DNA from 3 places in the Mesorhizobium sp. Root695 genome. Region 1 is predicted to be linked to each of the others. Evidence: riboswitches for the same ligand, from Rfam matches in the RefSeq annotation. Region 1 holds a riboswitch; each other region holds the start of a gene.

Evidence for each region. Region 1 has a riboswitch for cobalamin ahead of bluB (5,6-dimethylbenzimidazole synthase). Riboswitches for the same ligand answer to the same signal wherever they lie in the genome.
Region 2: it holds a riboswitch for cobalamin, as region 1 does, so the genes downstream of both, ASD99_RS01880 (aromatic ring-hydroxylating oxygenase subunit alpha) here and bluB (5,6-dimethylbenzimidazole synthase) in region 1, are expected to answer to the same signal.
Region 3: it holds a riboswitch for cobalamin, as region 1 does, so the genes downstream of both, ASD99_RS05455 (CbtB domain-containing protein) here and bluB (5,6-dimethylbenzimidazole synthase) in region 1, are expected to answer to the same signal.

The regions. Positions count from the first base shown of each region.
Region 1 is NZ_LMHO01000043.1:216,146-225,647, forward strand. It holds gene dxs (1-deoxy-D-xylulose-5-phosphate synthase) at 1-135, opposite strand, end outside; gene ASD99_RS27665 (pirin family protein) at 279-1,199, opposite strand; gene ASD99_RS27670 (DUF2277 domain-containing protein) at 1,239-1,505, opposite strand; gene ASD99_RS27675 (exodeoxyribonuclease VII small subunit) at 1,597-1,848, opposite strand; gene ASD99_RS27680 (histone deacetylase family protein) at 1,852-2,778, opposite strand; cobalamin riboswitch at 2,899-3,079, shown strand; partial or broken gene bluB (5,6-dimethylbenzimidazole synthase) at 3,127-3,786, shown strand; gene ASD99_RS33715 (hypothetical protein) at 3,861-4,844, opposite strand; gene ASD99_RS27690 (TetR/AcrR family transcriptional regulator) at 4,938-5,546, opposite strand; gene ASD99_RS27695 (MFS transporter) at 5,667-6,887, shown strand; gene ribB (3,4-dihydroxy-2-butanone-4-phosphate synthase) at 6,944-8,044, opposite strand; gene aroC (chorismate synthase) at 8,121-9,236, opposite strand; gene ASD99_RS27710 (DUF1344 domain-containing protein) at 9,415-9,502, shown strand, end outside.
Region 2 is NZ_LMHO01000001.1:372,885-382,386, reverse strand. It holds gene ASD99_RS01905 (alpha-glucosidase family protein) at 1-1,370, shown strand, start outside; partial or broken gene ASD99_RS01900 (ABC transporter ATP-binding protein) at 1,395-2,504, shown strand; gene ASD99_RS01895 (DUF680 domain-containing protein) at 2,561-2,797, opposite strand; gene ASD99_RS01890 (DUF680 domain-containing protein) at 2,868-3,068, opposite strand; gene ASD99_RS01885 (DUF680 domain-containing protein) at 3,140-3,340, opposite strand; cobalamin riboswitch at 3,853-4,055, shown strand; gene ASD99_RS01880 (aromatic ring-hydroxylating oxygenase subunit alpha) at 4,168-5,415, shown strand; gene ASD99_RS01875 (hybrid-cluster NAD(P)-dependent oxidoreductase) at 5,487-6,587, shown strand; gene ASD99_RS01870 (PqqD family peptide modification chaperone) at 6,708-7,136, shown strand; gene ASD99_RS01865 (hypothetical protein) at 7,181-8,230, shown strand; gene ASD99_RS01860 (glycosyltransferase family 2 protein) at 8,227-8,979, shown strand; gene ASD99_RS01855 (glycosyltransferase family 2 protein) at 8,964-9,502, shown strand, end outside.
Region 3 is NZ_LMHO01000003.1:272,314-281,815, reverse strand. It holds gene ASD99_RS05505 (ABC transporter ATP-binding protein) at 1-517, opposite strand, end outside; gene ASD99_RS05500 (ABC transporter substrate-binding protein) at 530-1,534, opposite strand; gene ASD99_RS05495 (RidA family protein) at 1,800-2,183, shown strand; gene ASD99_RS05490 (creatininase family protein) at 2,238-3,041, shown strand; gene ASD99_RS05485 (tyrosine phosphatase family protein) at 3,042-3,551, opposite strand; gene cobD (threonine-phosphate decarboxylase CobD) at 3,548-4,594, opposite strand; gene cbiB (adenosylcobinamide-phosphate synthase CbiB) at 4,593-5,561, shown strand; gene cobO (cob(I)yrinic acid a,c-diamide adenosyltransferase) at 5,597-6,211, opposite strand; gene cobU (bifunctional adenosylcobinamide kinase/adenosylcobinamide-phosphate guanylyltransferase) at 6,213-6,725, opposite strand; gene ASD99_RS05460 (CbtA family protein) at 6,718-7,485, opposite strand; gene ASD99_RS05455 (CbtB domain-containing protein) at 7,501-7,680, opposite strand; cobalamin riboswitch at 7,716-7,913, opposite strand; gene ASD99_RS05450 (aromatic ring-hydroxylating oxygenase subunit alpha) at 8,053-9,228, shown strand; gene ASD99_RS05445 (MFS transporter) at 9,236-9,502, opposite strand, start outside.

The sequences.
Region 1 (9,502 bases):
GGTGCGGGAGACGGCGTCGATCAGCTCGGCGCGAAGCTCGAATGCCAGTTGCGGCAGGTCGCTCTCGGCAAGCGTGCGCAGGTCGGCCGGGATACGGACCTTGTCGAGAAGAGGCGTATGCGGCGTTGCGTTCACGGGTGTCAGGCTTTCGGTTGATGGGCGAAATAGGCCGCCGGCCGGCGAAAGTAAATGCGCATCAGTGACGCGGATCAGGCTGTGGCCTTTGTTCTTATGCATGTCGTTCTCCCAAAACCGGGGCCACTTTTGGGCGACATGCATTAGCTTTCCGGCAGCGGAATAAACTCTTCCTCATCTCCGGGAACGATATCGAAACGGCCCGTCTTCCATTCCTGCTTGGCCTGCTCGATGCGTTCCTTGGATGACGAGACGAAATTCCACCAGATGTAGCGCTGTGAGCCGAGCGAGGCGCCGCCAAACAGCATGAAATGCGCGCCGATCAGCGACGATACGACGATCTCGTCACCGGGCCGAAACACCAGCAGCCGTTCGGCCGGAAAGACGTCGCCTGATATCGAGACCTCGCCTTCCAGCGTGTAGATGGCGCGTTCTTCTGCATCGGCCGGGATTTTCACGCTGGCGCCGGGCGTCAGGCGCAAGTCGGCATAGAGCGTGTCGGAGTCAGCCCTGACCGGAGACCGCAATCCCTGGAAATCACCAATGACGACGCGTCCGCTGACGCCCTCTGCGTCGATCTCGGGCAGCCGTAGCGCTGCGGTGTTCTCGAACACCGGCGCCACTTCTTCCTTGCCGTCCGGCAAGGCCAGCCATGTCTGCAGGCCGGAGATCGACATCGGCGTGCCGCGCAGTTCCTCCGGCGTGCGCTCGGAATGGACGATGCCGCGGCCAGCGGTCATCAAATTCACGTCGCCGGGCTGGATGACCATTTCGGTGCCGAGTGAATCGCGATGCCGGATCTTGCCGTCGAACAGATAGGTGACGGTCGACAGACCGATATGCGGATGGGGACGGACATCCAGTGCCTGGCCGGCCCGCAGGATCGCCGGACCCATGCGGTCGAAGAAGATGAAGGGTCCGACCAGCCGCCTCTTGGCGGTCGGCAGTGCGCGGCGCACCTGGAAACCGCCAATATCCTTGGCGTTGGGGATGACCATCAATTCGATCTGGTCGCTGGCGAAGGCATCGCCGGCCTGTGGGTCGTTTCCGGGAAAGAAGCTCACGAGATCTCCTTGTCAGCGGGCAATGCCTGCTTGGCCGCGTCAGGCAAAGCGGATCGCCGCCTTTGCCCGCAGTTTGGCCGCCACCTCTTCGCGATTGCGCGGATGCTGATGGGTTTCCATGGAATCGAGCAGTTCGCGCGCCGATGCGGCAATGGCTTCGACCGCGTGGTCGAAAGCATGCTGGTTCTGCTTCGAGGGCCGCGTCGTTCCGCTCAGCTTGCGGACAAACTGAAGTGCCGCGTCGCGGACTTCGTCGTTGGTTGCGGGCGGGTCAAAATTGAACAGGGTCTTGATGTTTCTGCACATCGCTTCCGTATCTCCTCTTGTCCTGGAGCGTTTTCAATCGAGACGAGTTCTATCCTCAATCATGATCGTGTCCGTGAGACGGCTGCGTGCCTCAGTCCGCATCGAGCGGCTCCGTTCCAACCGGCTTGCCGTCACGCGACAGCCTGATCTTCTCGACCTTGTCCTCGGCGGCCTTCAGCAGCCGGTCGCAATGTGCCTTCAGCGCCTCGCCGCGCTCATAGATCCTGATCGACTGGTCGAGCGGCACGTCGCCACGCTCCAGATCATCGACGATCTTCTCCAGCGCGTCGAGTGCCTGTTCGAAGCTCATCGCCTTGACGTCTTCGTTGGTCTCACCAGCCATCATTCATCCTTTCATCAGCCGCCCGACATGGGCGGCGACCGAAAATGCCAATCCCTGCAGATCGTAGCCACCCTCAAGCAGACTGACGAGCCGGTTGCCGCTGTGGCGCGCGGCGCTCTGCATCAGCTGGCCGGTCGCCCAGTCGAAATCATCCTCGGTCAGGTTGATCTCGGCCAGCGGGTCGCGGTGGTGCGCGTCGAACCCGGCCGAAATGATGATCAGGTCGGGCGCGAAATTATCGAGCGCCGGCAGCACGCGCGACAGGAAGGCATCGCGAAAAACCTCACTGCCGGTCTGCGGCGCCAGCGGCGCGTTGACGATGTTGCCGGCGCCGGTTTCGCTTTTTGCCCCGGTGCCGGGGTAAAGCGGCATCTGGTGCGTCGAGCAATAGAGCACCGACGGATCGTCCCAGAAAATATCCTGCGTGCCGTTGCCGTGATGCACGTCCCAGTCGACGACGGCAACGCGCTCGACACCGTGTTTCTTCTGCGCATAACGCGCCGCGACCGCCGCTGTGTTGAACAGGCAGAAGCCCATGGCCGTGGTCTTTTCGGCATGGTGGCCGGGCGGCCGGGCGGCGACGAAGACGTTGTCGGCGCGGCCTGAAAAGACGTCGTCAACGGCGGCGTTGGCGGCACCGATCGCGGTGATCGCCGCCTGCCAGCTCTTCGGGCTGACTGACGTGTCGGCGTCGATGCGCGCGATCCCTTCGTCGGGAATGGCGGCGCGAACGCGGGCGACGAAATCGGCGGGATGCGCATAGAGGATGGTGGCCTCGTCGCCTTCCGGTGCCTGGACGCGATCGAGCCCGGCAAAGGCTTCGTCTTCGAGCACGCGCTCAATGGCGCGCAAGCGGTCCGGCCGCTCGGGATGGCCGGGCGGCGTGAGGTGCTCGAGGAAGATCGGATGGGTGTAGAGACGAGTGGCCATCGTCCCAATCTAGTGACCCGGATCGACAAAGGCCATGCGCAGGCGGCCGATGACTGGGGAAAATCACGCCTGCGCCATTCGTGTGGCTGCGGGCATTGGCGTCCTCAGCGCTTCAGCGTAAGGTCCCCGGCACTGCCTGGTGCCCGCCGCAAGCGGGAGAATCGGGAACACGGTTGAATTCCGTGGCGTGCCCAACGCTGTAAGGGGGACCGCGCCGGTAAATGCCACTGTCGATGACGGGAAGGCACCGGACGCGGGTTGATCCCGAGCCAGAAGACCGGCCTGGCAGGCATCGTCATCCGCATGGTCAGGCGGACGACATCGATTGCAATCGCAAGGGGACAAGCGATGCCGGAGCACATGACCACTGCCATTGACGATGGGTTTGACAAGAAAGCGCGCGATGCGGTCTATCGCGCCATGTTCACGCGGCGTGACGTGCGCAGCCATTTCCTGCCCACCGCGCTCGACGATGAGGTGCTGGCGCGGCTGCTGCTTGCCGCTCATCATGCGCCGTCGGTCGGCTTCATGCAGCCTTGGAACTTCATCGTCATTCGCGATGCCGGGCGGCGGGAAAAGGTGCGCGATCTTTTCCTGGCTGCGCGCGAGCAGGAACTGCCCGCCATTGAGGAAGAGCGCCAGGCGCTCTACCGCAAGCTCAAGCTGGAAGGCATCTGCGAAAGCGCGCTCAACATCTGCATCACCTGCGACCGGCAGCGTTCGAAGGGCTCGCCGCTGGGCCGCTTGCACAATCCTGAGATGGACCTCTACAGCACGGTCTGCGCGGTGCAGAATTTCTGGCTGGCGGCGCGCGCCGAAGGCGTCGGTGTCGGTTGGGTCAGCATCATCGAGGCGCAGGCGCTGAAAAGCCTGCTGTCGATTCCCGATCATGTGACGCCGGTCGCCTATCTCTGCGTCGGCCGTGTTTCCGAGTTCGCGCCAAGACCGGATCTCGAAACGCATGGCTGGGGACGCCGGCTGCCGCTGTCGGAGTTGATCATGAGCGAGATTTTTTGCGGCCAAGGTGAGGTGCCGCTGAAGTCAACCGTGGCGCGTCTCAACGCTGTCGATGCCGCACCGGATCAGCGTGTCGCGCCGGCCGTGCCCCAGCGCGAGCCGCCGAAGGAGGCCAGCGCCTTGTCCTTGAGCTCCCTGAACTTCGACGACGCCTCGGCCAGCCGGGCGTCCCAGGCCGGATCTGGCACCTGGCCCGCGATGGTCTTGAAATAGACCTGCATCAGGCAGGCGATGGCGAAAGGCTCGATGAACGCCGCCTTGAAGGCCCAGGCGAAGACGATAGCGAGCACGAAGGCCCAACCGGCGAGTTGGCCAGGCATCAGGAAGAGAATGGCGCCGGCGGGCGCCAGCATCAGCAGGAAGATGACGAAGGACACGCCCCACATGATGACCGCCAGCCAGACGGCGTTCTTGACCATGACCTTGCCGTTCTGGGCATAAAGCACGACGCCTTGGCGCGCCGTCTCGAACGGCGAGGCTGAATTGATGCGGATGTTGTAGCCGAGGATGATCTCGTCGACATAGGTCAGCGACAGGCGGATCACCGTGTTGATGAAGGAGACCAGGCCGCTCAGGCCCGGAATCGGCAGGAAGGCGGCGATGCCGCCGAGCAGGCCTGTGATGGCGCGGATGGCTCCCTTGACCAGCTGGTCGACGACGAAAAGGATGTTGGCCTCGGCAAAACGCTGGGTCACGATGTCCTTGGCGTAGGCAATCTGGTCCTGGCCACCGGGAATGTCGCGGCCGTCGATCAGATGGACCATGACGGCGATGTGACCGGCCTTGACGACATAAAGGATGTATTCGCGGATCCAGTAGACGGCGATCGAGACAATGCCGAAGCCGACCACGCCGCCCCACAGGGCAAAGGACAGCGGCCCGTCGGGATCGGTGGAGATATGGCCGACGCCGTAGCCGACGGAGGCGCCGGTGCCGGTCGCCATGATATAGGCCAGCGTGATGCCGAAATAGACGATCATGCGAAAGACAATGAACGGCCAGGTCCGCATCATGATGGACACCGACTTGCCGATATCGAAATCCCACATGCCCCGAATCTCCCCTCAGAGATGGTAGCAGAGGATGAACTCAACCCGGCGATTGTCAATTGCCGGCCGTGGCGCCGGGCCACCGATGGGAGTTCAGCTCGATTGCGGACCCGGCTTCTTGAGCAGGCCTTCGAGCAGTTGCTTGAACGCCGTCACCACCTTTTCCGACGTCGCTTCGGGGTCGTTCGAATTGGCGATCCGTTGCGCCGCCTGACTGCTCGCCCCGTTGATCAGCCGCGAGGCCGTCTCGGGGTCGAGTCTGGAGACGACAACCCCCTCCTCCTGCAGCGTCGTCAGATGGCCGGTCATTGAAGCGATGCACGCATTGGCATTCGGCCATTGCGCGGGATCCCCCAGAACCGCCGGGCCATCGCGGAACATGATGCGCTGGATTTCCGGCTCCAGCGCCATCTCGATATAGGTCGTGCATTCGTCGACGAAACGCTGCCAGCGGGTCGGTGCTCTTGCCGCCACTTCGTTCACGCGCGCCGCCATCTCGCCGTCGATTTCGGCGATGACTGCCTGCAGCAATCCCTTCTTGTCGCCAAAATGATGATAGAGCGCGCCGCGCGTCAACCCGGCCGAGGCGGTGAAATCATCCATCGAGGCTTCGGCGTAGCCGATCGTGCCGAAAGCATGGCGGGCCGCCGCGATCAGCTTGGCGCGCGTCTCGGCAATCATCTCCTTGCGGGGTCTGTGCATGGCTCTGGCCTTATCCACATACGTCGCGTATGCCAATTGACATACACGACGTATGCTCTATCTAACAATCATACGCTTCGTATGTAATTGTCGAATCGTCCTTTGTCGAGGAGCCTGACCATGCAAAATCCCTATTCGGAAATCTTTCGTGCCCCGGGAGCAAAGGGCTTTGCAGCCGCCGGGTTCATCGCGCGCCTGCCGATCGCCATGGCCCCAATCGGCATCGTGGCGATGCTGTCGCAGACGCGTGGTGAATACTGGCTAGCTGGCGCCGTCTCCGCGACATACGCGCTGGCCAACGCTTTCGTCGCGCCGCAGATATCGAGACTGGTGGATCGCCTGGGTCAGACACGGATCGTGGTGCCGACCACCATCATTTCCGTGCTGGCTTTCGCCGTCCTGATAGCGGCGGCCAATCAGGACTGGCCGGTATGGACGTTGTTCGTGTCGGCGTTTCTGGCCGCCGCCATGCCCAGCATGCCGGCAATGGTGCGTGCGCGCTGGACCGAGATTTTCCGCGGGCGGCCGCAGATGAACACCGCCTTCGCCTTCGAGTCGGCTGCGGACGAGCTGGTCTATATTGCCGGTGCGTCGCTTTCGGTGGGTTTGAGTGCCGCCCTGTTCCCGGAAGCTGGTGTCCTAGTCAGCACGCTATTCCTCGCCCTTGGCTCGACAGCCTTCATCCTGCAGCGTTCGACCGAACCGCAAGTGCGGCCGGTCAATCATGTCTCGAGCGGCTCGGCAATCCGGCTCAGGCCGGTGCAGATCATCACCTTTGCCCTGATCTTCATCGGCGCGACCTTCGCGACGACGGAAGTGAGCACGGTGGCAATCACCAAGGAACTCGGCCAGCCGGGCGCCGCGAGCCTCGTCATCGGCGTTTATGCGCTGGGATCGTTCGTGCTCGGCCTCGTCGTCGGCGCGCTCAGCCTGAAGGCGCCGCTGCAACGCCAGCTGGCCATCGCAGTCGCCCTCGTCGCGCTCGGCACGCTGCCGCCGCTCACCGCCGACACCGTGCCACTGCTGGCGCTGACCGTGTTCATCAGCGGTGTGGCGATCTCGCCGACCTTCATCACCGCCTTCGGCCTGATCGAGCGGCACGTGCCGGAGGCGATGCTGACCGAAGGCATCACCTGGGTCATGACCGGCATCGGCATCGGCATGGCGCTCGGCTCCTTCGCCGCTGGTGCCGTGGTGGATGCGTTCGGCGCCCAGAACGGGTTCTGGGTCTCGGTGGCTTCAGGTACAATCGCCCTGGCCACCGTGCTGCTTGGCCAGCGCAGCCTTGCCACTCACGAATGCGAACTGGATGGATGCGAAGCGGCAATCCCGGCCGAGTGATAGCCGGGGTATGTTGAGATTCGGGTCAGGCCGGCCTCACCTGAATATCGACATACCTAGAGTATCTCGGTCTTGGCGATATGGATGCCAAAACCTTCGAGGCCGACATAGTGGCGTTCGCGCGAGGCGATCAGGTTGATCGAGGAAATGCCGAGATCCTTGAGTATCTGCGCGCCGAGCCCGATCTCGCGCCACTCGTTTTCGCGGCGGCGGGCCTCTTCATGATCCTCACGGTCGCCGCTCGTCGGCCGCTTGCGCTCCTGATGGGCGACGCCGACGGAGCCTTCGCGCAGATAGACGATGACGCCACGCCTGCGCTCGCCCATCGACTTCATGATGCCGTCGAGCCGGTGGCTGGTGCCGAAGACATCCGTCACCACATCCTCGGAATGCAGACGCACCGGCACGTCCTCGCCGTCGCGGATGTCGCCGAAGACGATGGCGACGTGATGCATGGAGTCCCAGGGCAGCGTGTAGGTGAAGACCTGCGCCTTGCCGCCGAGCGTGTCGATTTCGGAGCAGGCGACGCGCTCGACCAGTGTTTCCTTGCGCTGCCGGTAGGCAATGAGGTCGGCGACCGAGATCTGCTTCAGGCCATGCTCCTCGGCGAAAGCCTGCACCTGCGGACCGCGCTTGACGGTGCCGTCATCGTTGACCAACTCGGAAATGACGCCGACCGGCGGCAGGCCGGCGAGCTTGCAGAGATCGACCGCGGCCTCGGTATGACCAGAGCGCATCAGCACCCCGCCCTCGCGCGCAATCAGCGGGAAGATGTGGCCAGGCCGGACGAAATCCGAGCCGCCGACATTGCCGTTGGCAAGATTTCGAACAGTCAACGTACGATCCTCGGCCGAAATGCCGGTGGTGGTGCCATGCTTGAAATCGACGCTGACGGTGAAAGCGGTGGTGTGGGCGGAGTCGTTGTCGGCGACCATCGGCGCGAGGTTCAGCCGCTTGGCTTCGTCGCGCGGCATCGGCGTGCAGACGATGCCGGAGGTGTGGCGAACGATGAACGCCATTTTTTCCGGCGTGCAGTGGACGGCGGCGACAATCAGATCGCCCTCGTTCTCGCGCCCGTCATCATCCATGACGACGACGATCTCGCCGCGTTCGAAAGCGCGCAGGGCTTCGACGATTTTCTTCTGGTCGTAAGGCATGAACGCTCGCTTCGCTCGCAGGGAATAGGGAGTAGGCAGTAGGGAAAGAAAAAAGGCTGTATCGTCGGCCTACTGCCTATTCCCTACTGCCTATTCCCTTCCCTGTCTGTCCTCGATGCCGCAGATAGTGATCGGCGATCACGCAGGCAACCATTGCCTCGCCGATCGGCACGGCGCGGATGCCGACGCATGGGTCGTGGCGGCCCTTGGTCATGATCTCGACGTCCTTGCCGTCCTTGTCGATCGACTTTCGCGGCGTCAGGATCGACGAGGTCGGCTTGACGGCGAAACGGGCGACGATTGCCTGACCGGTCGAGATGCCGCCCAGGATGCCGCCGGCATTGTTGGACAGGAACACCGGCTTGCCGTCATTGCCGATGCGCATCTCGTCGGCATTCTGCTCGCCTGTGATGCGGGCGGCCTCGAAGCCGTTGCCGATCTCGACGCCCTTGACGGCATTGATCGACATCAGGCCAGAGGCGATGTCCTGGTCGAGCTTGGCATAGATCGGCGCGCCGAGGCCGGCCGGAACGCCGTCGGCGACGATCTCGATCACCGCGCCGACCGAGGAGCCCGCCTTGCGGATGCCGTCGAGATACCGCGTGAAGGTGGGAACGGAGGCTGGATCCGGGGTGAAGAACGGATTTTCCGCATCGCCGATGAAATTCCAGTTCCAGTTGGCGCGGTCGATGGATTTTTCGCCCATCGACACCAGCGCGCCGCGCACCACCACGCCGGGCACCACCTTGCGGGCCAAAGCACCGGCTGCCACTCTAGCTGCCGTCTCGCGGGCCGAGGAGCGGCCGCCGCCACGATAATCGCGCACGCCGTATTTGACGTCATAGGTGTAATCGGCATGGCCGGGCCGGTATTGGTGGGCGATCTCGCCATAATCCTTTGAGCGTTGGTCGACATTCTCGATCAGCATCGACACCGGCGTGCCGGTGGTGATCATCGTCTCGCCGTCCTCGTCGAGGATGAAGCCTGACAGGATCTTGACCTCGTCAGGTTCGCGACGCTGCGTCACGAAACGTGACTGGCCCGGCCGGCGCTTGTCGAGCTCGGTCTGAATCTCGTCGCGCGTAAAGCGGATGCCTGGCGGACAGCCGTCAACCACACAGCCGAGCGACGGGCCATGGCTTTCGCCCCAGGTGGTGACGCGGAAAAGGTGGCCGAACGTGTTGTGAGACATGAAATGACCCTGCCCGGCAGCGGAGCCGGCTCAAGGTTGCCTTCTATTGGCGTTTTTCATAGGGGTCAAACTGTGATCTGCCGGATTTAGTTTTGACACATTCGGTTGGTTTCTGCTCTGCTCTATCCGCCGTTGAACGGCCGCCGCCATGCCGGTGCAATGATAAAGAGGAACGATTATGCGTACCCTGATTGGCGCCGTTGCCGCCACACTGCTGCTTTCCACTGCCGCTTTCGCCGGCCAGACCGAAGGCCTGATCAAAAAAG
Region 2 (9,502 bases), on a different contig from region 1:
CCGCCGAGGCACACAGGCTGGGCTTGAAGGTGATGATCGACGAAGTGCTGTCGCACACCGCCGACAACCATCCATGGTTCAAGGAAAGCCGGTCGAGCCGCACCAACCCGAAGGCCGACTGGTACGTCTGGGCAGACGCCAAGCCGGACGGCACGCCGCCCAACAACTGGCTGTCGATCTTCGGCGGCTCGGCTTGGCAATGGGACACCAGCCGCCAGCAATATTACCTGCATAATTTCCTGGCCGAGCAGCCCGACCTCAACTTCCACAACCGCCAAGTCCAGGACGCGTTGCTCGACGTCACCCGTTTCTGGCTGGAGCGCGGCGTCGACGGCTTCCGGCTCGACACCATCAATTTCTACTTCCACAGCCAGGGCCTGGAAAACAACCCGCCGCTGCCGCCGGAGGAGCGCAACGACCAGACCGCACCCGCGGTCAATCCCTACAATTACCAGGACCATCTCTACGACAAGAGCCGTCCGGAGAACCTCGGCTTCCTCGAACGCTTCCGCGCCCTGCTCGATGAATATCCGGCAACCGCCGCGGTCGGCGAGGTCGGCGATTCGCAGCGCGGGCTGGAAGTGGTGGCGGCCTACACCGCCGGCGGCAAGCGCGTGCACATGTGCTATTCCTTCGATTTTCTGGCGCCGGAAAAGATCAGTGCGGCCAAGGTCCGCTCGGTGCTGGAATCTTTCGGCAAGGTCGCCAGCGACGGCTGGTCGTGCTGGGCCTTTTCCAATCATGACGTGATGCGCCCGGCCTCGCGTTGGGCAGCCAATGAGGCCGACCCGATCGCCTACCTCAAGGTCATCTCGGCGCTGCTGATGTCCTTGCGCGGTTCGGTCTGCATCTATCAGGGCGAAGAGCTTGGGCTTGGCGAGGCCGACCTGCGGTTCGAGGATCTGCAGGACCCCTACGGCATCCGCTTCTGGCCTGAATTCAAAGGCCGCGACGGCTGCCGCACGCCGATGGTGTGGGACGGCAGCGCCAGCAATGGCGGCTTCTCGTCGGCAAAACCCTGGCTGCCGGTGCCGGCCAAGCATCTGGCGCAAGCGGTCAATGTCCAGCAGGGCGACGAGAGTTCGCTGCTCGAGCACTACCGGCGCTTTCTCAGCTTCCGCCGCGCCCATCCGGCGCTGGCCAAGGGCGATATCACCTTCATCGAAAGTGAGGGCGACACGGTCGCCTTCACGCGCCGCGCCGGCAACGAGCAGGTGGTCTGCGTCTTCAATCTGGGCGCCAGGCCGACCGAGGTTGACCTTGGCAACCGATCGCTGCAACCTTTGCCCGGGCACGGATTTTCGGGGCAGGCGAGCAGCGGCTCCATACAGCTTGGCGGCTACGGCGCCTGGTTCGGGCGCATCGACTGAATTCAAATCACTGGGAGGAAACCAATGGCCGATGTCACGCTAAGACAAGTGAAGAAGTCCTACGGCACTCTGAACATTCTCCACGGCATCGACCTCGATATAAAGTCGGGCGAGTTCATCGTCTTTGTCGGCCCGTCTGGCTGCGGCAAGTCGACATTGCTGAGGTCGATCGCCGGGCTCGAGGAAATCACCTCCGGCGAGCTCAGAATAGCCGGCGAGGTGGTGAACGACGTGCCGCCATCGAAGCGGGGCATCGCCATGGTGTTCCAGTCCTACGCGCTCTATCCGCACATGACCGTCTACGACAACATGGCGTTCTCGATGAAGATCGGCAAGGAAAACAAGGCCGAGATCGATCGCCGCGTACGCCAGGCGGCGGAAATCCTGCAGCTGACCAAATATCTCGACCGCCTGCCCAAGGCGATGTCGGGCGGCCAGCGCCAGCGCGTCGCCATCGGCCGTGCCATCGTGCGCAATCCGAAAGTGTTCCTGTTCGACGAGCCGCTTTCGAACCTTGACGCCGCACTTCGCGTCGCCACCCGCATCGAGATCGCCAAGCTCAAGGAATCGATGCCCAACACGACCATGATCTACGTCACCCATGACCAGGTCGAGGCGATGACGCTGGCCGATCGCATCGTGGTGCTCAAGGACGGCCATATCGAACAGGTCGGCACGCCGATGGACCTCTACAAGAAACCCGGCAACCTGTTCGTTGCCCAGTTCATCGGCTCGCCGGCCATGAACATCCTGCCGGCGACCATCGACAAGACCGGCAACCCGACCGTCGTCAGCCATGTCGGCGGCCGCAAGGCAACCGTGCCGATCACCACGCCGGCTTCGGCGAAGGGTACCGCGGTGAGTTTCGGCGTGCGGCCGGAGGATCTGATCATCTCCAGCGGCGCTGACTATCTGTTCGAGGGAACGGTCGATTATGTCGAGCAGCTCGGCGAGGTCCAGCTGGTCTATATCGACATCGGCCGCGCCGATCTGCCGCTGGTGACCAAGCTGCCCGGCAATGTCGAGGTCAAGCGCGGCTCGACATTGCGGCTGAGCGCCAATGGCGAGGACCTGCATATCTTCGATACGGATGGGCATTCCTTTGCGCTGCAAAAGCCGGAAGCAAAGGCGGCCAAAAAAGAGCGGCGGGCTTGGCCCGCCGCTCTTCTTTTGAAGATCAGCTTCGGCTGTTAGCGGCCGAAGAGGTTCCGGTCGCTGCCCTGAGGGGCGGACTTCTGTACGTCGCCCGACGAATTGAGCAGCTTCTCGACGAGGCCACCGCTGTTGCGGATCGAGCTCGTGTGCGCGGTGTCAACCGAAGTGACGGCAGGCTGGTTGGCGCCGTTGGAGCCAAAGTTGTCGCTACCGGCGAAGGCACTGCCGGTGATGGCCAGAACGGCGGCGGCAGCAATAAGGATCTTGTTCATTTTAGTCTCCTGAATTTCTAGATTTCGCCAGGACGGCAGGCATACCCGCCGTCAACTGGGAAATTGGTTGTTAGCGACCGAAGAGGTTGCGATCGCTGCCCTGAGCGGCCGTCTGGGCAACCGGTTCGGATGTCTTGGTGGAAGCCGTGTACGACTGGTCGACCGCCGCGGCAGGCTGATTGGCGCCGTTCGAACCATAGTTGTCGCTAGCGGCGAAGGCGCTGCCGGAAATGGCCAGAACGGCTGCGGTAGCAAGAATGATCTTCTTCATTTCAAGTCTCCTGAATTTCTGGATTTCGCCAGGACGGCAGGCATACCCCCCGTCAACTGGTGATTCGGCTGTTAGTGGTTGCCGAAGAGGTTACGGTCGCTACCCTGGGCAGGCGTCTGAGCAGCCGGTTCCGACTTCTTGACCGAAGCGGTGTACGAGCTGTCGACAGCAGTGGCTGCCGGGGCGTTCGAACCATAGTGGTCGCTACCATTAGCGAAGGCGCTGCCGGAAATGGCCAGAAGGGCGGCGGCAGTGAGAATGATCTTTTTCATTTTATGTACTCCAGTATTTTTAGTATTTTTCCCGTCCGTATAGCGGCGTGTCTTGGGAGGAAATCGCGTCGTTCGGACAGCCCCGATGTGGTAGGACCGGTCTGCCTTTTCCAATCACGAAGTTGTTCCGTGTGGACCATGAATCCGCCACTTGAAATTGCGCCAAGGGCTTCTACACAATACTTTTTCCATATATTTATCAATATGTTAGCCAAAGCCGCCAGTCATATCACCAACTGTTTCGTAGGCCCAGCGTTCACACCGTCCTGCACGCACCGTCAACAGAAACGAACCGTTCGGTTCGATTTTAGTGACCGCTAATAGTCACTTTTCGAAACTGTTAACCCTTTTTGACCTCGGTCAGGGGTCGGTTTCGAGGAGATTGCAGATGGGAAGGCCGCCGCGGAGATAGGATTTCAGCGCGGCAATCGCCAACCGGGGCGTTTCGCGTGCGTGTCGCGCCGCATGGATACGATGTCGTTTTCATGCCGATGACGCGTCCGCGATCGTGGTTAGATCATACCATCTCAGGTGCCACTTCGTGACGACGGGGCGGAGAATTGGGAAGCCGGTCAGAATCCGGCGCTGCCCCCGCAACGGTGGTGGAGTTCAAGTCGCAACGGGAGACCACTGGGCAACTGCCTGGGAAGGTGTCGCGATGGTCCGCAAGGACAACTCCAGAGCCCGGAAACCAGCCCAAGATTTCTAGACTCGACTGATCGCGGTGGGCGGTCAAGAGGTGGATCGTGCATGTCCGACGCATCGCCGGCCTGCGTCCAATCCTTCCTCCGTCACCACCAGTTCAGTCCTTAAAGCGAGGACAGGACATGGATATTCGCAACGACATGCTGAGGCTCTTAAACAGCCGCAGGCAAGGCTTTTCGCTAGAGCAGCCGTTCTACACCGATCCAGACTACTTCAAGCTCGACATGGAGCTGATCTGGTATCGCGACTGGCTGTTCATCGGCCACGATTGCGAGCTTCCGAAGCCGGGCAGCTACATCACAGTGCAGATCGGCGACTATCCGGTCGTTCTTGTCCGCGACCAGCAAGGCAAGATCAACGCCTTCCACAATTCCTGCCGGCATCGCGGCAGCCGCGTCTGCAACACCGAGAAGGGTACGGCGGCAAAGCTCGTCTGCCCCTATCACCAATGGACCTATGAGCTCGACGGCCGCCTGCTGTTTGCCCGCCAGATGGCCGACGGTTTCGACAAGAGCCAGTTCGGCCTGAAGCCGGTCGCCTGCGAAAACGTCGGCGGCTACATCTTCATCTGCCTGGCCAAGGAGCCGGCGGATTTCGCGCCGATGCGGGCGATGATCGAACCTTATCTTTTGCCGCACCGGTTGCGCGAAGCAAAGATCGCCTTCGAGAGCACGATCATCGAGAAAGGCAACTGGAAGCTGGTCTGGGAAAACAACCGCGAGTGCTACCACTGCGCCGCCAATCATCCCGAACTGTGCAAGACCTTCCCCGAGGCGCCGACCGTGACCGGCGTCAACGGCGCCGATAGCGACCCCGAGATGGTCGCGCATTGGGCCAAATGCGAGGCCGCCGGCCTGCCGAGCAAATTCCGCATCGATCCGGCCGGACAGTATCGCGCCACCCGCGCGCCACTGCTGCGCGATGCCGTCAGCTACACCATGACCGGCAAGCTGGCGGTCAAGAAGAACCTTTCCGACACCGTCTCCGCCGACCGGATCGGCACCTTGATGCACTATCACTATCCGACGACCTGGAACCACATCCTCATCGACCACGCGGTGACGTTCCGGGTGCTGCCGATCAGCGCCACGGAAACGGCGGTGACGACCAAATGGCTGGTGCACAAGGATGCGGTCGAGGGCATCGATTACACCATCGAAGACCTCACCCATGTCTGGACCGAGACCAACGACCAGGACCGCCGCATCGTCGAGGAAAACGCCTTCGGCATCCTGTCGCCCGCCTATGAGCCCGGCCCCTATTCGGAGCTGCATGAGGGTGGCGTGATCCAGTTCGTCGAATGGTACGCGTCGTTCATCGGTCCGCGCCTTGCCGAAGGCGAGCGGCCGACCCTGCGCAGCGTCGCCTAGCGCATGTCGCCCAAAAGTGCGCAGCGGTTTTGGGACATGCACAAAACAAAAGGGACAAGAGGATGAATGCGATGACGGATCTTGGCCTCTATCGCCATCTCGACCAGATGACGCCGTGGAACGACAGGCTGCAGGTGCTGGAAGTGATCGGCGTCAGCGACGAAGCGCCTGACGTTAAGACCTTCACCTTCCGCTCCGACAACCAGACCTGGTTCCGCTACAAGCCCGGCCAGTTCGTGACGCTGGAACTGCCGACCGCCGACGGGCCGCTGATGCGCACCTACACGCTGTCGTCCTCGCCATCGCGGCCGTTCTCGATCGCGGTGACAGTGAAGGCGCAGGCCGGCAGCATCGGCACGCGCTGGATGTTCGATCATCTGACGCCCGGGTCGCACGTCAAGGCCTATGGGCCGACCGGTGATTTTTCGCTGCACAGCCACCCGGCGGCCAAGTATCTGTTCATTTCGGCAGGCTCCGGCGTGACACCGATGATGTCGATGCTGCGCTGGCTGAATGACTGCGCGCCATGGACCGATGTCGGCTTCGTCAACTGCGCACGCCGCCCGGAAGAGATCATTTTCCGCAAGGAACTCGAACTGCTCGGCAGCCGTATGCCCGGCCTGTCGCTCGGCTTCATGATCGAGGAGCGGTCGAGCCGCGAGGGCTGGTTCGGCCATATGGGCCGCATCGACGCGATCCGGCTGCCACTGCTGGCGCCCGATTTCCGCGAGCGCGAAATCTTCTGCTGCGGCCCCGATCCCTTCATGCGCGCCGTGCGCGGCATGCTGGACTCAGCCGGCTTCGACATGACGAAATATCATCAGGAGAGCTTTGCGGCGCCTGTCGTGGAAGAAATCCCGGCGCCATTCGCGTCGCCGGCTGAAAACGGTGCCGCCATTGTCGCCGAAGCCGCGACGCCGATCCGTTTCGCGCTTTCGGATGTCGACGCCGAATGCGTCGCCGGCCAGACGGTGCTGCAGACGGCACGGGCCTCGGGCGTGCGGATTCCCGCCGCATGCGAGTTCGGCCTGTGCGGCACCTGCAAGGTGAGGAAGGTCGCGGGCAACGTCGAGATGAGCCACAATGGTGGTATCCTCGATCACGAAATCGACGACGGTTTTATCCTCGCCTGTTGCTCAAAACCGCTTTCGGCGCTCGAAATCGAGGCGTGATCCGCTTGGAGCCGCCGCGCGCGTTGGCTTGCCAAGAAAGAATCGAGTGTTTACAGGCCTTATGAGCTGAGCGACCGCGCCGACCGACGATTGCTCGCGCAGCTATGGGGGTCAAGAGCAATGCGTCATACCGATGTATACGCGATTTCGAGCAAGGACATTGTCTTTGAATCCTTCGACGGCGAAGCCGTCGTGCTCGATCTTTCGAGCGGGAAGTACTTCGGATTTTCCGATTCGGGCAGCAGGATCTGGCAGGCGCTATCGTCCGGCGTCGATGCCCAGGCTCTGATCGGGCTGACCGCTGGCGCCTCGACGATTGGCCCGGCTGAACTCGAAGGCTTCGTATCGCAATTGCTCGAGCTGGGGCTGCTGGTTGGCCTGGATGCGCCGCCGCAGCCGCTGCCTGACGAATTGCTTGCCGAGCTTGCCGCCACGAGCGAGCCGCTCACCGTGAATGTCCACGACGACCTCGCCGACCTGATCATCGTGGATCCTATCCATGAAGTCGAGGAGCCGGTTGGCTGGCCGGCGGTCAAACAGGCATCCTGACGAGCCGCCGGTTGCACCGCGATAGAAGGGCGCTGGACTTGGCCATGTCGCGCGTCACTCTCGAAACCTTGCCGGATTACGCCCGGCATCTCATCGCCGCCGCTGAACGCGCGGCCGCGTACAATCCAGTCGTGCGCAAGATCCGCCTGCCCCGGCTGGAGCTTACCGCGCATCTCGGCCCCGGCGTGCTGGCGGATGCACTCGGCCATGCTTTGGTCGAGACCAGGGACGATCAACCTGAAACGTCCAGTTGCCGCATTTTCATTGTTCATCCAGGCATCCCCGGCATCCCCGAGCCGGCCAAGTGGGGCGACGCGCATTTCACCGAGCACGGCTTTGCCAAGCGGCTCGCCGAGACCGGGTTGCGTGGCCACCATTTTCACGATCTCGACTTCTGGCAGTTCTACGATCCGCAACGTCGCGTTGGCGTGCAATTGATGGCCTCGACTGACGCCTTTCCACCGTGGGAGCCGGGAGCGCCGCTGCGGGCCTTCCTGCACTGGGAGTATGCGGCGCGCGGCATGCGCCTTGCCCATGCCGGCACGCTCGGCGCCAATGGCAAGGGCGTTCTGCTGGCCGGCGCGGGCGGCGCTGGGAAATCCGGGACCGTCGCTGCCGGCCTCCTCAATGGGCTGGACAGCGTCGGCGACGATTATGTGCTGATCGATCTCGCCAACGGCGTGAGTGCCAGCCCGCTGTTTTCGACGCTCAAGCAGGATCCCCAAGGGTTTTCTCGGCTTGGACTCACGCACCGGCTGCCGGCCCATGGTCCGCTCAACTGGCAAGGCAAACATACTTTTCACATTGCCGATATTGCGCCTCAGCCGGTGCCTGCAACTCTGGACATCGTTGCGCTGGTGGTGCCACATATCGGCGGGGGCGGGGCAAGTTCGATCATGCCGGTATCGCGCAGGGATGCCATGATTGCCTTGGCGCCGTCCGGGATAGCGCAGATGCCGGGCGAGCGGGAAAGCGGCTTTCGCTTCTTCAGCGACCTGACCCGCCTGCTGCCATGCTACCGTCTGTCGCTGGGAACGCAGCCACAGGAGATAGCCGGCACGATTGCGGACTTTCTCGCGCGGGGCGCTTCGTGAAACTGAGCGTGATAATGCCTGTCTACAATCGCGAGCGCTATGTGGTTTCTGCATTGCGCTCGCTCGTGCGGCAGCGTGATGCCGCCGATCTCGACATTATCGTCATCGATGACGGCTCGACCGACGGCTCAGTGGAGGCCGTGCGCTCGATGATGCGCGAGACCCCCTGCATCCGCCTGTTCCGGCAATCCAACATGGGCGTCACCAAGGCGCGCAATGCCGGGCTGAAACAGTTGCTACCGCAGACGCGCCTGGTGTCGTTTCTCGATTCGGACGACATCTCCCCGATGGGGCGCTTCACGGCGGATCTCGCCTGCTTCGAAGAGGATCCCGGCCTCGACCTGACCTATTCGCGCATGACGCTGGTGGACAAGATAGATGGCGAGACGCTGGAACCAGCCGCCGACAGCCACTCCATCACCGTCCGAGGGATCCACCTGTCAGCCGGAATCTTTGCGCGAGACCTCATCGAGCGCACCGGTGGCTTCGACGAGGATTTCAAACAGGCCGAGGACACCGACTATCTGTTGCGTATCTTTGAGAGCCAAGCAAAATACGTTATGCCCGATACGGTGGCTCTCTATTACCGGCGTCATCCCGGCAACATGACCAAGGAAGCCGATGTGCCCTTTCGCGAGTTCATGCGCGCCATTCACAAGTCGATGAAGCGTCGCAGGGCCGACCCCAGCTTGCGCCCAGTGGAGGGAATCTTCGACGTCAAGGATCTCGCGCAGTGGCGATTCCCGTAATGGCAGGCTACGGCGTCGTCATTCCGGCTTTGAACGCGGCCGCCACCATAGGCGCGGCCCTGAACTCCGTTCTGGCCCAGACGGTAAAGGCGGAGGCTATCGTCGTGGTCGATGACGGTTCGACCGACGATACGGCTGCCGTGATCGACGCGATGAACCTGCCGGTAACGGTGCTGCGGCAAGAGAATGCGGGGCCCGGAAGCGCCACAACCAAGGGTTTTGCCGCACTCTCGACTCCGTTCGTCGCGACGCTCGATGCCGACGACCTGTGGCTGGCGGACAAGATCGAAAAGCAGCTGGGCTATCTCAACCGTCATCCCGCAACAGCGGGCGTTTTTACGCACTGGCGGACGTTTCGCGGTGACAGGCCCGATTTGCCCGAGGCGGCCAGTGTGGCGGGCTGGTCGCGCACGACGATGATGATCCGCCAGGAGGTGGTGCAGACCGTCGGTCCCATCATCGACCCACCCGGCGGCCGCGGCGAGATGATCGACTGGATCGCCCGGGTTCGTGAGGCAGGCTT
Region 3 (9,502 bases), on a different contig from region 1:
ACGGCTCGTCCATCAGCAGCACGCGCGGCTTGGTCACCATGGCCCGCGCGATCGAGACGCGCATCTTCATGCCGCCGGACAGCTCGCGCGGCACCGCGTCTTCGAAGCCGGTCAGGTGAACCCGCGCCAGCATTTCCGTTACCGCCGGTGCCGCCTTGGCGCGGCTGATGCCTTTCAGCCGAAGCGGCAGCCAGACATTGTCGAAGACGCTGGCCCAGGGCAGCAGCGTCGGCTCCTGGAAGACAAAGCCGATGTTCGAGCGGTCAAGCGCGCCGCCGCCGCGCCAATCGAGCACGCCGGAGGTCGGCGTCGACAGGCCGGCGATCAGCCGTAGCGCCGTCGACTTGCCGCAGCCCGACGGCCCGAGCAGGCTGAGGAAATCACCTTCCCGGATCGTCAGATTGACGTCGCTCAGCGCCGTCACGCCGTTGGAGAAGACCTTGCCGACGCCCCGCAGCGCCAGCAATGTCGAAGCAACGTCCGAGGCTGGCGCTTGCGCCACCTTTTCCCTTATCATGCCGGGGCCGGCCTATTTCTTCAGGTCGAGCCCGACGCCCTTGTTGACGAAGGTCAGTGTGTAGGCCTTCTTGATGTCGATGCCGTCAGGCGTGACCTTGGCCTTGACCATCTTGTCGTAAAAACTCTTGATCCTCTCGTCGGTCATGGCGCCGATGCCGAGCTTTTCGGTGTCGCCGGAATCGGCCAGGCCGAACTTCTTCATCTGCTCGATCGAGAACGCGATCTGCTCGTCGCTCATATCGGGATTGTCTTTCTTGATCAGGTCGTTGGCGGCCTTGTTGTCGCCGTAGAGATATTTGTACCAGCCCTTGGCCGAACCATCGACGAAGCACTGGACCACCTCCGGCTTCTTGTCGATCGTGTCCTGCATCACCTCGATCGTCGTCGAGTAGGTGTCCCAGCCATAGTCGGCGAGCAGGAACTGGTTCGGCACGAAGCCGCCTTCCTTCTTGACCGCGAACGGCTCGGAGGTCACGTAGCCCTGCTGGATCGACTTCTTGTTGGCGAGGAAGGGAGCGGTGTTGTAGGTGTAGGGCGCGCGCTTGGAGGCGTCGAAGCCGAATTCGATGACCATCCACTGGAAGAAGGTCTGCACGCCCTCGTCGCCAAGGATGTACTGATCGGCGTTCTTCAGGTCTTCCCATTTGTCGAGCCCCTCGCCGGGATGGGACATGATGACCTGCGGGTCCTTCTGGAAATCCGCCGCCACGACGCGCATTGGAATGCCTTGCTGGACGGCATCGAAAGCTGACAGCAGATTGCCGCCCATGTAGAAATCGATCTTGCCGGCAAGCAGCATCGGCCGGCCGCTGACCTGCGGGCCGCCCTGCATGATGGTGACGTCGAGGCCGCAGGCGGCGTAGGTGCCGTCCGCCACGGCCTGGTAATATCCGCCATGTTCCGGTTCGGCCAACCAGTTGGTGCCAAAGGTGACTTTTTCATTCGCAGCCGCACCCAGCGTGCTGGCTGCAAGCAAGGCCACAACCGCCACCGAGATCTTCTGTTTTCCGTACATCGACACCACCCTTTGTTTGCTCCGGCGCGCCACGCGCCAGGCTCGACACCAAAGATTCAAGAAGCAAGACACATGCCACCGGCGCCTTGCGCCGGGACCGCCCGCTTGAACGACATTGCACTGCCAAGGGCGGACGGGTCATGCTGTACGGAAGGCATCGTGCCTATTTTTTGAACGCCTGTCCACAATCGCTCGGGCAACATGCACCGCCATCTTGAAGGTGCAATGGGTCAGGCCTTAGGCTGGCGCCAAACCGGAGAATGCCATGTTCAAATTCCTCACCCCCAAGTTGATCAAGCCGCCCTTTGCCCGCTACAGCCACGGCGTCGAGGTGCCGCCCGGCAAGCGACTTGTGCTGTGCTCGGGTCAGGTCGCCATCACCGCGGACGACCAGATACCCGAAGACGCCGGCGCGCAGGCAGAACTCTGCTTCCGCAACATCGAAGCGGTGCTCGGCGAAGCCGGGCTGGGTCTGCATGACATCGTCCGCATCAATGCCTATGTCACCGACCGCGCGCATCTGCGGCCCTACATGGACGTCCGCGACCGGCTGTTTTCGAGCCCCGCGCCAGCCTCGACGCTGATGATCGTCTCGGGATTTGCCCGGCCCGAATTCAAGGTCGAGGTAGAGGCGATCGCGGCCGGGTGATCGACAGGCCGCGCTTGCCGCGCTAGGTCTGCCCGTTCATTGAAGAGGCATGACATGACTGTTGCGAAAAAACGTGTGTGGTGGGGCGACTACCGGACCACCGAATACGCCTCGATCGACCCGGAGGCGACCATCGCCGTGCTGCCGGTGGCGGCGATCGAGCAGCATGGGCCGCATCTGCCGGTTTCGACCGACGCCTCGATCATGAACGGGATGCTCGACACGGTGATCGCCCGTCTGCCCGACGATCTCGACATCCGCATCCTGCCGGTCCAGGCGGTGGGCAAGTCGAACGAGCATCTGCACGCGCCGGGCACCCTCACCCTGCCGGCAACGACGCTGGTCGAAGCCTGGACCGAACTTGGCCTGTCGATCGCGCGCGCCGGCGTGCGCAAGCTGATTGTCGTCAATTCGCACGGCGGCAACGAGGAGATCATGGGCATCGTCACACGCGAACTGCGCGTGCGTGAAAACATGCTGGCGGTTAAGACCAGCTGGCAGCGCTTCGGCCGCCCGGCCGGCATGTACACCGAGCTCGAGGACCGCCACGGCATCCATGGCGGCGATGTCGAGACCTCGCTGATGCTGCATTTCCGGCCCGATCTTGTCGACATGGGCAAGGCCGACAATTTCATTTCCAATGTCGCCAAGGCCGAAAAGGAATTCTCGCTGCTGCGTCACACCGGCACCCACGCTTTTGCCTGGATCGCCAGCGACCTCAACCCGAACGGTGTGGTCGGCGATGCGAGCATCGCGACGGCGGAAAAAGGCCGGCTGACATCGGAACATCAGGCTGACGGCTTCATCAGCCTGCTGCGGGATGTGCGCAAGGCGAAGCTCGCCGACTGGCTGAAGTAGCTAACCGTCTATCCTAAGCGCGAACGGCGTGCCTTCAAAGGCATCCGCGCCGCGCCCGATCGATTCGATCGCCTCGATCATGCGGCCGTTGCGATCAAGCAACGCGTCGGCCACGGCGATCAATCGCGGATTGGGTGTCGCCGAGGGCGACAGCGCCCGCAGCGTCCGCGCCAGTTCGGCCTCGTCACGCTTCGGCGCCAGTGCGGCGGCGATGATATAGGCCGAAGCGGTCGAGCGGCTTATGCCGGCATAGCAATGCACGACCATCGGATTTGCCCGGTCCCATCGGCGCGCGAAATCGAGCAGGTCGCGCACATGATCCTCGCCTGGCATCGTCATGCCATCCTGCGCCACCGCAATGTCGTGCATGACCAGATGCAGATGGTTCTCCCTGATGATCGAGGCCGGCCGCACCACCTCCGTGCCGGCGGCGAGCAGCGACAGCATGCGATCGGCGCCGGTCCTGGCCACCGTTTCCTCGATCTTTGCCAGCGAGCAGACATGGATCATTGTTTTGAACCCTTTGATTTATCCTCGCGCCGCGCCGCCCATCCGACAAGAGCGGATTCGAGCCGCTGCCATTCCAGTTCACTCCCCGGTAGGCCGGCGCGCAGGACATGTGGCCGGTCGGCAAAATGGCGAAGCAGGATACCGTGCTCACCAAGTGCGGAAAACAGATCGGCGGCATCGGCCAAGCGGAGATAGCGGAACAATGGGGTACCGCCCGCGACGAGAACGCCGAAGCGGCCGAACAGCGCATCGAGCCGCGCCGATGCTTTCGTAAGGGATGCTCGCATCGCGTCCTGCCAGCCGATGTCGGCAAGCGCGAGGATGCCGTACTCAAGCGCCGGGCCGGCGACGGCCCAGGGCCCGAATTGCGCTTCCAGCCGTTCGACTGTCGCTGCATCGGAAAGTGCAAACCCCAGCCGCAAACCAGCCAGACCAAAGAACTTGCCGAACGAGCGCAGCACGACGATGCCGCCCTGGCCGACATCGCCCGCGAGGCTGTGCTCGCGCGGCCCGACATCCATGAACGCCTCATCGACGACCAGCAGCCCGCCCTTGGCGCGCAGACCGGCAGCCAGCGCCAGCAGACGGTCGCGCTCGATGATGCGGCCATCCGGATTGTTCGGGTTGACGATGATGGCAAGGTCGGCGTCGGCCAGGGCCGCGAAGTCGCGGACCTCGGTCACCTCGTGCCCGGCGATCACTGCTGCGCGGGCATGTTCGGCATAGGTCGGCCCCAGCACCAGCGCCTTGCCGGGCGCGATCAGCGATGCGACGCGCGGCAACAGGATCTGAGTGCCCGGAGCCGCCGCGACGTTGGCTGGCGACGGCGCGCCATAGGTGCTGGCCGCGATCTCTATCAGGTCACGCGTGCGCGCGGCTTCCGGCAGCCGCGACAGGGTGGTAGCGGGCAGGTCGAAAAGCGGATAGGAGTGCGGATTGATACCGGTCGAGAGGTCGACGAAAGGCCGCGAAGCGTTGGGGAAAAGCGCCCACGCCCGGCCAAGACTTCCACCATGGTCCACCGCTCCTTCAAGAAGCTTCATGTCAGTCCTGATCGCTTTCCTGTCATTGGCCGTCGAATTCGCCCTCGGTTACCCCGACTGGCTGTTTCGCGCCATCGGCCATCCGGTGACGTGGTTCGGCAGGCTGATATCCTTTCTTGACCGCAGGCTCAACCACGCCACTGATCCCGACGCGCTGCGTCGCAAGCGTGGTGTCCAGGCGCTGCTGGTCATCGTGCTGGTGCCGGCGATAATCGGCCTCGGCGTGCAGATCCTGCTCTGGTTCGTTCCAATGGGCCTGATCATCACTGCCCTTCTGGCGACGTCGCTTCTGTCGCAGAAGAGCCTTTACGAGCATGTCGAGGCGGTGGCCGACGCACTCGACACCGGTGGCCTTGCTTTGGGCCGCGTGGCTGTCTCGCGAATCGTCGGCCGCGATCCCGAAACCCTGGACAGGGCCGGTGTCTGCCGCGCGGCGATCGAGAGCCTGGCCGAGAATTTTTCCGACGGCATCGTCGCCCCCGCCTTCTGGACCGGCGTTGGCGGGCTGGCCGGCGGCGCTGCCTACAAGGCAGCCAACACCGCCGATTCGATGATCGGCCACCGCACTCCTCGCCACGAGGCCTTCGGCTGGGCGGCGGCGCGCTTCGACGATTGGATCAACCTGCCGCCATCGCGGCTGACGGCGCTGCTGATCGTGCTGGCGGCTTTCCTGGTCAGGGGCGCCGATTCGCGCAATGCCTGGCACGCGGTGTGGCGCGACGCGAAAAAACACCGGTCGCCCAATGCCGGCTGGCCGGAAGCGGCAATGGCCGGTGCGCTCGGCCTCGCCCTCGCCGGGCCGCGCTTCTACGGCGGCGTGCTGGTCGACGACGTCTTCATGGGCGAAGGTGGGCGGCGCGAAGCCGACAGCGTCGACATCAGGCAGGCGCTGAAACTCTATCGCGTCGCCGACACATTGCTGATCGCGCTGTTTGGGTTGGTCGCGGTTATTTTCATTGTGGCCTGATCTTACCCTCCCTTTTTGTGGGCGGGTAGAAGCTCTTAGAACTCGATCCCTTGCTGGGCCTTCACGCCCGCGGAAAAATGGTGCTTGGTCGCGCCCATCTCGGTGACGAGGTCGGCGGCCTCGACCAGCGCCGGCTTGGCGTTGCGGCCGGTGACGACGACGTGCAGGCCCTCGCGCCGGGCCTTCAACGCTGCAACCACCTTGTCGAGATCGAGATAATCGTAGCGCAGCGCAATGTTCAGTTCGTCGAGCACCAGCAGGCTGATCGACGGATCGGCCATAAGCTCAAGCACCTTGGTCCACGCGGCTTCGGCGGCTGCGATGTCACGCTTCAGGTCCTGTGTCTCCCAGGTGAACCCCTCGCCCATCGCGTGCCAGACGACGCGGTCGCCGAAGGCGGCGAAGGCGTCCTTCTCGCCGGTGTGCCACTTGCCCTTGATGAACTGGACGACGCCGACGCGCTTGCCATAGCCGAGCATCCGCAGCGCCAGGCCAAAGGCGGCTGTGGTCTTGCCCTTGCCCGGGCCGGTGTTGACGATCAGCAGCCCCTTCTCGACCGTCTTGCTCGCCACTTCGGCATCTTGCACCGCCTTGCGCTTGGCCATCTTGGCGCGGTGGCGTTCTTCTTCCTGATCGTCGATGTCGGTCATGTCATTTCACCTTGAGCGGCAGCCCCGCCACCATCAGCAGCACTGTATCGGCGACAGCAGCGACCTGCTGGTTGAGTCGGCCCGCGGCATCACGAAACCGGCGGGCGAGTGCATTGTCGGGCACGATACCCTGTCCGACTTCATTGGATACCACGAACCAGGGACCACGCGGCCGCGACAGCACGTCCGCCAGCCGATGGCATTCAAGCTCGAGGTCGTGTTCGGCCAGCATATGGTTGGTCAGCCACAGGGTCAGGCAGTCGACAACCACCGGCTGATCGTCCGGCAAGGCTGCAAGCGCGCCGGCGAGATCGAGCGGTGCATCGATGGTCGTCCAGCCTTCGCCGCGCCGCGACCGGTGCAACGCGATGCGTTCACCCATCTCGTCATCATAGGCTTGCGCGGTAGCGATATAAGTCCATGGCGGCGGCAAACCCGTCGCCAGGGTTTCGGCATGCGCGCTCTTGCCGGAGCGCGCACCGCCGATGAGGAAGGTCAATCCCTTGTCAGGCAAAGCTGTCGCGCAGGTTGGTCGCGGTGCCCGTCAAGCGGCCACGCACCACGCCAACGACCGCCCCGAGCACCAGCCAGAACACCAGATTGGTCACCGTCACCGCCACCACGAACTGGTGATGCAACCCTTCCGGAATCGCCGTCTCGTAACTGCCGGGCTGCGGCGCGCCGACAATATGCGGCGCGACGATCAAGGCCACGGCCAGGATCGCCAGCGGCAGCGACTTGCGGAAGGCGATCATGCCAAGGCCGATCGCGGTCGCCGCCACCGTTGCCCACCACCAGATCTGGCGCTCGGTCAGATCGGCAGCCGGCATGGCCGGCAGTTCAGGTGGAAGGCCGAGGCCCGGCGCCAGGGTGAACACGGCAAAGCCGGCCAGCCCCCAGAACACGCCCTGGCGCCAATTGCCGATGCCGCCGGCGAATTCGGAAACCGCGACCAGGATCAAGGCGAAGCCGATGCCAGTGACGATATTGGCAAGCACGCTGAAGGCGAAACGCTCGAAACCGTCTGCCGGCGCCCAACCCTCGTCTTCCGCCGGAGCAGTCGCTTCGGCCGGGGCCGCAGTGCTCATGGCGGTGGTACCCGTTGCGGCCGGTACCGCGGCATGGTCATGGCCATGGCCGCCGCCGGCCTGTTCGTAGACTTCCGCCTTCAGGATCAGCGGCACTGTTGCATAGGCCTGCATGCAGGCGAGAACGACGCCGGCCACGAGCCCCGCGATCGCCGCGATGAACACGACGTTGCGAAACAGGTTCATGATGTCAGATCCTGGTCAGTGGCAGGGAAACGCCATCGAATGGCGATAGTCGTGAGCTGCATTGTGGACCGCATCGATATGCGAGAAGCCGACAAAGCCCATTACGAAAATGCCGAGAAACGCAGCAAGAGCGAGCTGCATGAAGCGCGACTGCGAGGAGACGGAGGTGCCGAGGGAGATGGAAGCGGCAGTCATATCTTGTCCTTTCGCCCTCCACCCGAGGGCATCGAAGTCAGTTTCCTGTCGCCGGCAGGTCTCCTGGCTCGCGGATCAGCGCCCTTCCCCACCTTCCCGAAGAAAAGATCTTCAGTGGCATATGGAGAGGACTACCGCATACAGTTGCGGGGGCAGCCTCGGCATCGGGCGAAACTCGCCCTCACCGCATTCCCTCTTGGCTCCAAAATGGAACCGACGACATTGGCGACTATAGGCAGAATCCTCGCGTCCGGCAAACCAAATTCCGCCGACAACCATCGCAAATGCGTCGTACCAGCCGAGACCCGCCGGTGCCGCAATTGACAATTTTCCTGACCGGGTGTCGGCTGACATCTTCACAGGAAGCCAGCCATGCAGCCCATTGCCAGCGAGCGCGATCCCTACAACGGCCTGACCAGGGCCGAGCCGACGCTGCCGTCATCGGCCTATTGGGATGCAGGCAGCTATCAAAAAGATCTCGACGCTATCTGGTACAGAAGCTGGCTGCTCGTCTGCCGCGAGGCCGACCTAGCCCAACCCTTGGCTTTCCGCAGATTCCGCATCGGCACGCAGGACATCGTCGTGCTGCGAGACGAGACCGGCGAGTTGCGTGCCTTCCACAACACCTGCCGCCATCGCGGCTCGCAGCTCTGCCAGGAAAGCGAAGGCCGGCTGAAGGCGCGGCTGATCACCTGCCCCTACCACGCCTGGTCCTACTCGTTGCGCGGCGATCTCGTGCGCGTGCCGTCGAAATCGCTGCCCGAAGGCTTCGACAAAGCCGACCATCCGCTTTATCGCGTAGCACTCTCGGTGTGGCGCGGTTTCGTCTTCGTCAATCTGCAGGAAGACGCCGCCGGCTCGGCGCAGGCATCCTTCGATCCCGCCTCCGGCGATCTCGGCAACTGGCCGCTGGAGAGGCTGGTGAGCGGCCACGTGCTGCGCAAGGTGATGAACTGCAACTGGAAGATTTTCTGGGAAAATTTCAACGAGTGCCTGCATTGCCCGGGCGTCCACAAGGACCTGTCGCGGCTGGTGCCGATCTATGGCCGCGGCCTGATGGGCAGGCATGACGATCCCGAATGGTCCCGACACGCCGACAATGATGCACCGGAATTTTCTGGCGGCCTGCGCACTGGCGCCGAAACATGGTCGCGCGACGGCCAGGCGCATGGGCCGGTCTTCGCCAACCTCACATCAGCAGAACGCGCTGCCGGCCAGACCTACGCCACCAGCCTGCCGTCGATGTTCATAGTCGGCCATGTCGACTATGTCAGGTCAGTGCGGCTGGTGCCGCTCGGCCCCGAGCAGACCGAGCTTGTCGCCGAATGGCTGTTTGCGGCTGAGGCGCTCGCCGCGACCGACATCGACAACATCGTTGCCTTCGGCACGCAGGTACTGGAGGAGGATGCAACGATCTGCGAGGTCAACCAGAAGGGCCTGCGCTCGATGCGCCACCAAGCCGGCGTGCTGATGCCCGAGGAATACGACCTGCATCGCTTCCACAACTGGGTGCGCGAGCGGCATGCGGCGCGCGAGACAACCGCCTAGTCGGCGACTAAAGCGATTTCGGCAGATAACGCCAGGTCACGAAGCCGCAGACCGCCGCCAGCAGGCCGAGCGTGACGAATACCGAGCCCAGGCCGAAGAAGACCAGCACCACCGAATAGACCAGCGGCGGCGTCAGCTCGGAAAAGTCGAGATAGGTGCGATAGACCGCCGCCATTTGCGATCTTTCATAGGAGCGCACCGAGCGCATGAAGGCGGTCGAGCCAAGCGCGTCGAGCGCAATGGTGAAGAAAGCGCCGCAGAGCAGGAAGGCGCC